3 regions of the Mesorhizobium monacense genome follow, and region 1 is predicted to be linked to each of the others. Evidence: predicted binding sites of a transcription regulator. Region 1 holds the regulator's gene; each other region holds the start of a gene.
The links. The regulator LexA, encoded in region 1, represses DNA repair genes until DNA is damaged. The targets are predictions, from matches to a motif close to TGTTCNNNNTGTGTTCNG.

Region 1 (4,019 bases):
CGGAAATACGATGTTCCAGCAACTGTGCCCTCCCCCTGCTCTCCCTGCCGCTCAGGTGACGGCTGACTTGACGGCGAAACGTCCGTCTTTCCAGGCCCCACTGCGCAGGATCTCTTCCAACACCTCAACAGCGTGCCACACATCGGCGTAGCCGACATAGAGCGGGGTAAAGCCAAAGCGTATGGTCGACGGCGCCCGGAAATCGCCGATAACGCCGCGTTCGATCAGCGCCCGCATGATCTGGTAGCCGTGCTCGTGCATGAATGAAATCTGGCTGCCGCGCCTGGCGCTGTCGCGGGTGCTTTCGAGCGTGAGACCATAGGCGCCGCATTTTGCCTCGACGAGTTCGATGAACAGGTCGGCCAGGGCGATGCTTTTCTTTCTCACGGCCGCCATGTCGACATCGTTCCAGATGTCGAGCGCGCCCTTCAGCGTGCGCATCGACAGGACCGGCTGCGTGCCGCACAGAAACCGGCGGATGCCGGTGCCGGCTGCGTAGGCCTGCTCGAAGGCGAAGGGCCGCGCGTGGCTCCACCATCCGCTGAGCGGCTGCAGCACATCGGCATGATGGCGCTCCGCGGCATAGATGAAGGCGGGAGAGCCCGGGCCGCCATTCAAATATTTGTAGGTGCAGCCGACAGCGAAATCGGCATTCGCCGTGTCCAGTTCGACCGGCATGGCGCCTGCTGTGTGGCAGAGATCCCAGACGATCAGCGCCCCGGCGTCATGGGCGATGCGCGTCAGCGCCGTCATGTCACGCAGTTCGCCTGACTTGTAGTTGACGTGGTTGACCAGCACCACCGCGACCCGGTCGTCGATCAGCTCTTCGATCGTCGGTGCGTCGACGCCTGCAAGGCGCAGCACAGTGTTCTTTCGAGTCGAGGCGACACCTTCAGCCATGTAGAGGTCGGTCGGAAAGCTGTCGCCCTCGGCGACGATGACGGGCCGATCCGGCCGGATGGCCATTGCCGCGTGCAGCAGCTTGTAGATGTTGATCGATGTCGTGTCGCAGACCACCGTCTGGCCGGGAGCGGCGCCGATCAGGCGCCCGAGCTGATCGCCGAGTTCGACCGGCATGTTGAACCAGCCGGCAGTGTTCCAGGCGCGGATGAGGTCGTACGCCCATTCTTCGGTCGCCGCCTTGCGTAGCTCGTCGAAGGCGGCATGCGAGGCTGCACCCAGCGAATTGCCGTCGAGATAGATTACCCCTTCGGGCAGGATGAAGCGGTCGCGCAAGGGGCGCAGTGGATCCGCGGCGTCCATCGCTTCGACGGCCGCAAGATCAGGAATTCCTGTCATGATATGTCTGCTCCCCCCAGATACGCACGACACCGGCACGCAATGATGACACAAGCCGACGATCGGTACTTTCTCTCATCACAGGCCATCGCGCTGCAAGAACCTGCATTGATGACTTATCGGCCCAACGACACCCTCGACCCCTGCTCATAGTTGGCATTTTGAGTTCGTTTCGTTCACGGTGCATCGAGCGGGCTGGATCGTCAAACACGGCCCTACCTACATTGTTTGCGGCGAATGATTGCCGACTTCCAACCAGCTCCCAGGCCGGTGGTTGGCCGTAAACGATAACAAAATCAATGCGATGAAGCCGGCATCTAAGGGGCTGGGATATTCGCTGTCGCACGCGACATCGTTTCGGGAGCCTTAACCCATTCATTAAACTTTAAACAGTTGCGGAACACAACTGGAACAGATAGTGTTTGTTCTGGGTTTGTTTTTCTGATTCCGTTGGGGGCCGCGATGCTGACACGCAAACAACATGAACTGCTGATGTTCATCCATGAGCGGCTGAAGGAAAGCGGCATTCCACCCTCCTTCGACGAAATGAAAGAGGCGCTCGATCTTGCCTCGAAGTCGGGCATCCACCGGCTGATCACGGCGCTGGAGGAGCGCGGTTTCATTCGCCGGCTGCCCAATCGGGCGCGCGCGCTCGAAGTGCTGCGCCTGCCGGACTCGATTGCTCCCGGCCTCAATGCGGCGAAGAAGTTCTCGCCGAGCGTCATTCAGGGCAGTCTTGGGCAGGGCGGCCTCGGACGGCAGATCAAGCCTATGGCATCGTCGCGCACGCCCCAGGCGGGCAATGACGACGATGCGGTTGCGGCAGTGTCCATCCCGGTGATGGGGCGGATCGCGGCCGGTGTGCCGATCGACGCCATCCAGCATCAGACGCATTCGATCTCGGTGCCGCCGGACATGATCATGGGCGGCGAGCATTACGCGCTGGAGGTCAAGGGCGATTCGATGATCGAGGCCGGGATCTTCGACGGCGATACGGTCATCATCCGCAACGCCGACACGGCGAGCCCGGGAGAGATCATAGTGGCGCTGGTCGACGAGGAGGAAGCGACGCTGAAGCGCTTCCGCCGCAAGGGCGCCTCGATTGCGCTGGAAGCCGCCAATCCGGCCTATGAAACCCGCATCTTCGGGCCCGACCGGGTCAAGGTGCAGGGCAAGCTGGTCGGTCTGATCCGCCGCTACTGAGGCGGCGGCGGTTGTTTTGGCGGCGGTTTGCTGGCCTGCCTTTCGGGTCTCTTGTAAGGCGGCAGGCCCCTCGCCTCGCGTGAGAATCTTCGCTGCTCGTGCCAGGGCCGGTACGGCTGCTCGACCGCGAAGTCTATCTCTGCCGGCGCGATTGCCGATTGCTGATCGAAGAAGACAGCGGCGCTGCCCAAGCGGGCAAGTTGCCGTTTCCTGACGACAAGGACAAGCGGATTGCGGCAAGGGTCGTAGGCGGTGGCGTCGTTGACGATGATCAGGGTAGCGAAAGCACACGCCCGCCACGCGTCCTTGCGGTCTTCTGCATACGCGATGATCGCGCCAGACGGATGCCGCGCGAGGCAAAGACCGCTGCTGCAGTAGAAGGGTGAGCCCGGCGGCAGGTCGGCCGGATCCATGTCGAACCGCGCGTCACCCTTCTCGAAGGTCTCGGGCTCCACAATGGTTTCGGACTTCACAGCCCGTTTCCAGTTGTCGGTGGTGAACTCGTTCGATCGCACGCGGTTGATGGCGAGTTCGCCGCCCCCGATCGGCATTGCCACAAGATGCCCATCCTCCGAGACGAGAACGTCAGGCGTGCGAGTGTCGGAGACAGTCAGCAGGCCGGCGAATGCGAACGGAACGGCTGCCAGCCTGAGCCATGTCGTCGCCATGGTGGCGATGACCAGCGCGATCGTCACCAGCAGTACCGACTGAATGGAGATCAGCCCGACAGCATCGATCGGCGAGCGCTCGGAAATCCATCCGGATATTGCGATCATCGCCGTCAGCCCCTTGCCCATCACATAGAGGAAGGGTCCATCGGCGCCGAACGGCATCGCCAGCGCGCTGAGCACGGCGAACGGCATGACGATCAGCGAGACGATCGGCATGACGGCCAGGTTGGCAAGCAGGCTGAGCGGCGACACGCGCTGAAAATGCCAGATGGCGAAGAGCGCGGTCGCACTGCCGGCGATGATGGAGGTCATGGCGAGGCCGCCCATGCCGAGCAGGAATTTTCGCGTGACGAAGGCGAGCGGCGATCGCCGTGGCGGCGGCGACGTCGCTCTGCCGGCACGGTAGTCCGACCAGCCGGCATAGGCACCGACAAGGGCCGCGGTCGCCGCAAACGACATCTGGAAGCTCGGGCCGACCACTTCGTGCGGCGACACCAGGATCACGGCAATCGCCGAGATCGCCAGATTGCGCATGGTGAGCGCCGCGCGGTCGAACAGCACGGCGACCAGCATCACCGCCAGCATGATGAAGCTGCGTTCGGCCGCGACGACGATGCCGGAAAAGACGAGGTAGGCGGCGATGGAAAAGAGCGCCGCGGCGGCCGCATATTTCTTCACCGGCCGGCGCGATGCGAAATCGGGAAACAGGGCGAAGGCGCCGCGCAGCAGCCCCATAATGGTTCCGGCGACCAGCGCCATGTGCAGGCCGGAGATCGAGATGATGTGGTAGATGCCGGTGCGCCGCATCGCCTCGTTGATCTCATTGGGAATGCCGGCGCGCACGCC
Region 2 (4,019 bases), 110 kb from region 1:
GCCGGTTATCGAGGCCGGCGTCGCCATGATCTGCTGCGGTGTTCCCTGGGCGATGATCTCGCCGCCATGGATGCCGGCGGCCGGGCCGATGTCGACGACATAGTCGGCATGCAGGATTGCGTCCTCGTCGTGCTCGACGACGATCACGGTGTTGCCGATGTCGCGCAGATGCTTCAGCGTGTCGAGCAGGCGGGCATTGTCGCGCTGGTGCAGGCCGATCGACGGCTCGTCCAGCACATAGAGCACGCCGGTGAGGCCGGAGCCGATCTGCGACGCCAGGCGGATGCGCTGGCTCTCGCCGCCCGACAGCGTGCCGGAATTGCGCGACAGCGTCAGATAGTCGAGCCCGACATCGTTGAGGAAGCGCAGCCGCTCGCGGATCTCCTTCAGCACCCGCACGGCGATCTCGTTCTGCTTGTCGTTGAGCTGCGCGGGCAGGTCGGTGAACCACTGGTCTGCCTTGCGGATCGACTGCTCGGTCACCTCGCCGATATGCTTTCCCGCGATCTTCACCGCCAGCGCCTCCGGCTTCAGCCGGTAGCCTTTGCAGACGGGGCAGGGCGTCGCCGACATGAAGCGCTCGATCTCCTCGCGCATCCAGGCGGATTCGGTTTCCTTCCAGCGCCGCTCGAGATTGGGGATGACGCCTTCGAAAGTCTTGGTCGTCTTGTAGGAGCGCAGGCCGTCATCATACTGGAAGGTGATCTCGCGCTCGCCCGTGCCGTGCAGGATGGCTTCCTGGGCTTCCGCGGCCAGGTCCTTGAACTTGTCGCCGAGCTTGAAGCCATAGGCCTTGCCCAGCGCCTCCAGCGTCTGTGCGTAATAGGGCGAGGTCGATTTCGCCCACGGGCTGACCGCGCCGTCGCGCAGCGAGACGTTCTCGTCCGGCACGACCAGATTGCCGTCGATGGCGCGCTGGCTGCCGAGACCGTCGCAGGTCGGACAGGCGCCGAACGGATTGTTGAACGAGAACAGCCTGGGCTCGATCTCCGGAATGGTGAAGCCGGACACCGGGCAGGCGAACTTTTCCGAGAACAGGATGCGCTCATGCGTCTCGTTCTTCGACTTGTTGACCGAATCCTCGCCGGTCTGGCTGGCGTCGAGCGGCCTGTCGGCGAATTCGGCCACGGCCAGGCCTTCGGCAAGTTTCAGCGCCGTTTCGATGGAATCGGCAAGCCGGGTGGCAAGGTCGCCGCGCACCACGATGCGGTCGACGACGACGTCGATGTCATGCTTGTACTTCTTGTCCAGAGCCGGCACGTCGGCGATCTCGTAGAAGACGCCGTCGACCTTGACGCGCTGAAAGCCCTTCTTCTGCAGTTCCAGCAGTTCCTTGCGGTACTCGCCTTTCCTGCCGCGCACGATCGGCGCCAGGATAAACAGGCGCGTGCCTTCCTCGACGGCCAGCACGCGGTCGACCATCTGCGACACTGTCTGGCTCTCGATCGGCAGGCCGGTGGCCGGCGAGTAGGGAATGCCGACGCGCGCGAACAGAAGCCGCATGTAGTCGTAGATTTCGGTGACGGTACCGACCGTCGAGCGCGGGTTCTTTGAGGTGGTCTTCTGCTCGATGGAGATGGCAGGCGACAGACCGTCGATCTGGTCGACGTCGGGCTTCTGCATCATTTCGAGGAATTGCCGCGCGTAGGCCGACAGGCTCTCGACATAGCGGCGCTGGCCCTCGGCATAGATGGTGTCGAAGGCGAGCGACGACTTGCCGGACCCAGACAGGCCGGTCATGACGATCAGGCTGTCACGCGGCAGGTCGAGATCGACATTCTTCAGATTGTGTTCGCGCGCCCCGCGAATGGAAAGGTATTTATGGTCGGCCATTGCCGGTCGCCGCCTCAGGTCTGGAATTCGTGGGATCGGCGGGTTTTCCCGGCCATCCCCTATGTAGGTATTTTTGCCGCCACGTCGAGAGACGCCACAAATCTCGACAGAAGCGTTTAACCGTCTTTCGCGCGAGGGGGCAAGCGGAAAGAACAAAGGCCGAACACGCTCCTGACAAAGTGCTGTGAAGAACCGGAAAGGCGGGCACTCCGTTGAGCAGGTTCCGACACACTGCCCTGACCTGGACGTAACCCCGTCGATCACATTTTCCGTAACCGGCTATTCAAAGGTTGACGCTGCCGACTCAGGGGCGCAGTGTCCAGCGGTCAACGGAGCCGGCCGTCTTTCGATGGCCTCGCCGCCTCAGGCGGCTTGCGAGACGCCGCAGGCTTTTGCGATTTGCGCTTCGGACGACATCGTCGCAACGGACAGAGGAGCGGAGCATGACGCCACCGGACAGTCCCTTGAGGCTCCAGATATGCCTGGAGCCGCGGCGGGCATAAGTGCCAGGGTGGGCGTGAGCGCCCGACCCGACAAACCGTGACCTGCCGATCCCCCTGACAATCAGAGACCACTGGTCGGATCGTCGGCTGAATGCCGCGAAGCATCCGAAATCAAAGTCGGTATAACACTACCGACACATTGGATTTAAGATCCATAAAAGGCCCCGTCCGTTTGCGGAAGCAGCGGCGGGGCCGTTCGTTTGAGGAGATGGCGGCAAGACCCGAAAGCTACCGGCCGGATGGCCTGATCGCGCCGGCGCCGATATCGACGGTGATGCTGCCGGAAATCCTGACATCGGTGTCGCCGATCTTGAACTGGCCGTTGCCGCTGGCAGGCAGCGCGTCGTCGGGCTCGGGCTGAGGAGCCGGCTTGGCGATGCGATAGTCGCTGGTCACGCCCGGCAGGGCGCCTTTCTGGGTCGAACTGTCATCGGCAAAGGCAGCTCCAGCCAGCATGCTGGCGCTCGCGAGGGCGGCAGTGACGGTGCAGAAAAGTCTGGACAAGCGGATGTCACTCATTGCCGAACTATAGGGTCGCGCCGCAGGCGGTGCCAGACCGGCAGCAATCAAATTGCCGAGCGTGAGCAGCCTCCTCAAGCCGCCTTCTTGCGGGTGTCGAACACATGGTCGACGAGACCCCAGGCCTTCGCCTCCTCGGCGGTCATGAAATAATCGCGGTCCAGCGTGCGTTCGACTTCTTCGTAAGTACGCCCGCAATGATGCGCGTAAAGCTCGGTCATGCGCCGCTTGGTGCGCAATATGCCCTCGGCATGGCGCTGGATGTCGGAAGCCTGGCCCTGGAAGCCGCCCAGCGGCTGGTGCAGCACGATGCTGGTGTTGGGCAGCGCGATGCGCCGCCCTGGTGTGCCGGCCATCAGCAGGAAAGACGCCATCGAGGCGGCAAAGCCCATGCAGACGGTCGATACCGGGCAGGAGATGTACTGCATCGTGTCGTAGATGGCGAAGCCGCTGGTCACCACGCCGCCTGGCGAGTTGATGTAGAGCGAGATCTCCTTCTCGGGATTGTCGGATTCCAGCGACAGAAGCTGGGCGCAGACCAGCGCCGACACGCCGTCATTGATCTCTCCGTTGATGAAGACGATGCGCTCGCGCAGCAGCCGCGAAAATATGTCGAAGGCGCGTTCGCCACGGCTCGATTGCTCGATCACCATCGGCACCAGATTGGCAAGGCCGCTCATTGTCTTTCTCCGATCTCGTTGGTCAGGCCGCGCGCAGCAGGCGATGCACATTCGCGGCGCTAGGTAGCATCGACCTGCGCGCGTCGAGCGAAAGCCGGCAGCCGGCGCCTGCCATGGCGACCACAGGCGTTGCTGCCCGGGCGAACCCGTCATGGACAATACGCAGATGCGTGCCGCCCGAAGCCGTACGGTCGAGGGTAAACGTGACGATGCTGTCGAGCGCTTGGCTGGCATCGTCCGGCTCCGGCCGCTCGCGCCAGGAATAGCGCAGCAGCCGTCCGGGCTCGGCATCGAGGATTTCGCAGTCGATCGGCGCGTCCGGCCCGGCAAAGGCAAAGCGGCGGCCGATCTCGGGCTTGATGTCGTTTGGCATCATCCAGGCCGCGAGCAGCTTCGGCTCGGTCAGCGCGCGCCACACTTTCTCCGGCGGCTCCGGCAATTCGCATTCGAATTCGAGCGAGTCCGCAACACTTTTAGCATGTTC
Region 3 (4,019 bases), 310 kb from region 1:
GAGGTCGTTGTGCTTGCCGCCGGCGCGCACACTCTTCTGCGCGGTCGTGGCACGCGAATAGGGCCGCTTCTCCAGACCGGTGAAGACGTTCTTGAACTGCACCATGCCGGCATTGGTGAACATCAGCGTCGGGTCGTTGCGCGGCACCAGCGGGCTCGACGCGACGACCTCGTGGCCCTCCTTGCGGAAATAGTCGAGAAATGTCGACCGGATCTCGTTCACGCCACTCATGAGTGCTGCCTTTTCGCGAAAACCGCCGGCAACCCGGCGGAAACTGGTCTCTGCTTTTCAGAAGATAGACTTGGCCTTTTAGCGGGCACGCTCCACCCTGTCCAGAAACAGGGAATTGGGCCAATCCATGCTGCCCAAAAACAAAAAACCGCCGGCTCGAGGCCGGCGGTTCGGAACGCGATACTGTAGAACTCGGTTACTTAAGCATCAGGTTATAGGCCGGGTTTATGGCCGAACTCTGGCCAGTGCCCTACATCGCGCCGGCTTCGTCCTCGAAACCGTCGTCTCCACCTTCGGAGCCACCATTTTCGAGGAATTTCTCGGCGATCAGCCCGGCATTCTGCCTGAGCGCCAATTCGATCTCGCGCGCCGTGTCGGGATTGTCGCGCAGGAACAGCTTGGCGTTCTCGCGGCCCTGGCCGAGGCGCTGCGAATTGTACGAGAACCAGGCGCCCGACTTCTCGACCACGCCGGCCTTGACGCCGAGGTCGACAAGCTCGCCGGTCTTGGAGACGCCCTCGCCATACATGATGTCGAACTCGACCACCTTGAAGGGCGGCGCCAGCTTGTTCTTGACCACCTTGACGCGGGTCTGGTTGCCGACGACCTCGTCGCGGTCCTTGACCGAGCCGATGCGGCGAATGTCGAGACGGACCGAGGCGTAGAATTTCAGCGCGTTGCCGCCGGTCGTGGTTTCGGGCGAGCCGAACATGACGCCGATCTTCATGCGGATCTGGTTGATGAAGATGACCATGGTGTTGGAGCGCGAGATCGAAGCAGTCAGCTTGCGCAGCGCCTGGCTCATCAGGCGGGCCTGCAGGCCGGGCAGCGAATCGCCCATCTCGCCCTCGATTTCGGCGCGCGGCGTCAGCGCGGCGACCGAATCGACCACCAGCACGTCGATGGCGCCGGAACGCACCAGCGTGTCGCAGATCTCAAGCGCCTGCTCGCCGGTGTCGGGCTGCGAGATCAGCAGGTTTTCAAGGTCGACGCCGAGCTTGCGGGCATAGACCGGATCGAGCGCGTGCTCGGCATCGACGAAGGCGCAGATGCCGCCCTTCTTCTGGGCCTCCGCCACCGTGTGCAGCGCCAGCGTCGTCTTGCCCGAGCTTTCCGGCCCGTAGATCTCGATGATACGGCCGCGCGGCAGGCCACCGACGCCAAGCGCGATGTCGAGGCCAAGCGATCCGGTCGGCACGGTTTCGATCTCGACGACCTGTTCGTTGGCGCCGAGCCGCATGATCGAGCCCTTGCCGAAAGCGCGCTCGATCTGCGACAGCGCCGCATCCAGGGCCTTTGATTTGTCCACTGCCTTATCCTCTACAAGCCGCAAAGTATTCTGAGCCATGATACATCACCCCTTGGTCGTCAATGAAGGCCGGACAATCCGTAATCCTCATTCATTTGTACCTTTTTTGTTCTCGTTTGGCAAGAGGCATCAACTTTCTGAAAAATAATCTTTTTCCGGATTTGTTCTTTTTTTGTCTCGCGATTTCGTTCCGGGATGTATCCCGCATTCGGTCAGCCGGTCCGATTGTATCGATCCACCGAATCGCTGCCTTGCCTGCGAAGCTCAACCACACAACCTAGCGCTTGTGCGGCTGGAATAACAAAGGTCATATCGCCCGCATGATGACATCCCCAAAAATCCTGGCCGTGGGCGGCGCCCATATCGACCGGCGCGGCCAGGTGTCGGGTCCGTACGTGCCGGCCGCGTCCAACCCCGGCACGATGCGCGAGGATGTCGGCGGTGGCGTCTTCAACGCCCTGCGCAGCCTGGTGCGGCGCGGGGCTTCGGCCTCCCTGCTTTCGCTGCGCGGTGGCGATGCCTCGGGCGAGACGGTGTCGCGCGCCATCGCTGCGTCGGGCATTGCCGACCTGTCGGCAGTGTTCCTCGACCGCACCACGCCGAGCTACACCGCGCTGATCGACCGTGACGGCGAGTTGATTGTCGGCTTTGCCGACATGGCGCTCTACGACCTCGCCTTCCCCAAGCAGATCCGCCGCGCCAAGGTGCGCGAGGTGATTGCTGACGCAGACGCAATCCTGTGCGACGCCAATCTGCCGACCACGGCGCTGGAACGGCTGGTGGCGCTCGCCGGAGCCAAGCCGGTGTTCGCCATCGCGATCTCGCCGGCCAAGGTGGTGCGGCTGATGCCGGTGCTGGGCAGACTGACCTTGCTGTTCATGAACCGGCGCGAGGCTGTCGCGCTGGCCGGTGCGACTGCCGATGCGACCGAGCAAGGCCTGGTCGAGGGGCTGCGGCGCGCCGGCCTCAAAAGTGCCGTGGTGACGGCGGGCGGCGCGCCGGTGCTGGGCTTCGATGGAAATGGGCTTTTCGCCGTCGCTCCCCCCGCCCCCAGAAGGATCGCCGACGTCACCGGCGCCGGCGATGCGCTGGCGGGCGCAACCGTCGCTGCCCTGCTGCGCGGAGTGTCGCTGCGCGCCGCCCTTCGAGAAGGTGTCGCGGCGGCAACGCTTGCCATCGAAAGCAGCGATGCCGTGCCAGGCTTCACGGCGGCAAGTTTCGCTCAGATGCTGGCCCTTGTGCCGGAGGCGCGGGAAGTGGCATGAGGTCGGCCAGATCAGCTTGCCGGATCGGAGACAGACATGACGCCGGAAACCGCCCGCCCCTTCATCGACATCCACCCGCCGGTGGCTGAAGCGCTGGCCGCGGGCAGGCCGGTGGTGGCGCTGGAAAGCACCATCATCACCCATGGCATGCCCTATCCCGACAATGGCGCCATGGCGGCCAATGTCGAGAAGATCATCCTGGACAATGGCGCGGTGCCGGCGACGATCGCCGTGGTTTCCGGCCGCATCAAGATCGGGCTGTCAGACGGCGAGCGCGAATCGCTGGCCATGACGGGTGACGCCATGAAGCTGTCGCGCGCCGATCTCGGCTTTGCGGTCGCTCAAGGCCGCACCGGCGGCACCACGGTTGCCGCCACCATGATCGCGGCGCATATGGCCGGGATAAACGTGTTCGCCACCGGCGGCATCGGCGGCGTGCACAAGGGGGCTGAAAAGAGTTTTGATATCTCCGCCGATCTCGACGAACTGGCGCGCACGCCGGTGATCGTGGTGTCGGCCGGCGCCAAGGCGATCCTCGACATCGAAAAGACGCTGGAGGTGCTGGAGACGCGCGGCGTGCCGGTCGTCGGCCATGGCTGCGAGACGATGCCGGCCTTCTGGTCCCGGCATTCGCCGTTCCGCGCGCCGCTCACCTTACACGGACCGGAGGATATCGCGCATTTCTACCGGACTCGGCAGGCGCTGGGCTTGAGCGGCGGCATCTTGATCGCCAACCCGGTGCCGGAAGATCACGAGATTCCGGCCAGCGAGATGGACGGCTACATCCAGGCCGCGCAAAAGGCCGCCGAGGCGCTGAACGTCACCGGCAAGGCGGTGACGCCGTTCCTGCTGTCGAAAATCCTCGAGCTGACCGGCGGCCGGAGCCTGAAGACCAACATCGCGCTGGTCGAGAACAATGCAAGGCTGGCGGCGAGGATTGCGAGGGCGCTTTAGGCCTACTTGCCTGCCCGCCTTCCCGCCTCATAGGCCCGGCGCGCCCAGACCGCCATCTCGTCTGGATCGTCGAAGGCGCTATCGGGGACGCTCCAGTAGGGCATCGAAACCTGCTTGCCGTGCCGCGAGCCGGTATAGGTCCACTGCCGGCAGCCGGCGGCCTCGAAGTCGGGCGCACTTTGCTCGTCGGCCTTCAGCATCAATTCGCCACGCACCACGATGGCGACGATGACGCCGTCGCAATAGACACCCTTGCCGCC

Region 2: a site for LexA is predicted at 1,982-1,999, ahead of uvrA (excinuclease ABC subunit UvrA). Genes of this name have one in related genera too.
Region 3: a site for LexA is predicted at 1,637-1,654, ahead of recA (recombinase RecA). Genes of this name have one in related genera too.

What each region holds. Positions count from the first base shown of each region.
Region 1 is NZ_CM165567.1:2,425,248-2,429,266, forward strand. It holds gene AC1RUK_RS11660 (hormone-sensitive lipase) at 1-22, opposite strand, end outside; gene kynU (kynureninase) at 52-1,299, opposite strand; gene lexA (transcriptional repressor LexA) at 1,762-2,502, shown strand; gene AC1RUK_RS11675 (ComEC/Rec2 family competence protein) at 2,496-4,019, opposite strand, start outside.
Region 2 is NZ_CM165567.1:2,533,314-2,537,332, reverse strand. It holds gene uvrA (excinuclease ABC subunit UvrA) at 1-1,833, opposite strand, end outside; gene AC1RUK_RS12265 (hypothetical protein) at 2,565-2,855, opposite strand; gene AC1RUK_RS12260 (ATP-dependent Clp protease proteolytic subunit) at 2,930-3,535, opposite strand; gene AC1RUK_RS12255 (SRPBCC family protein) at 3,558-4,019, opposite strand, start outside.
Region 3 is NZ_CM165567.1:2,732,009-2,736,027, forward strand. It holds gene alaS (alanine--tRNA ligase) at 1-231, opposite strand, end outside; gene recA (recombinase RecA) at 482-1,579, opposite strand; gene AC1RUK_RS13160 (carbohydrate kinase family protein) at 1,861-2,805, shown strand; gene AC1RUK_RS13165 (pseudouridine-5'-phosphate glycosidase) at 2,842-3,759, shown strand; gene AC1RUK_RS13170 (TfoX/Sxy family protein) at 3,762-4,019, opposite strand, start outside.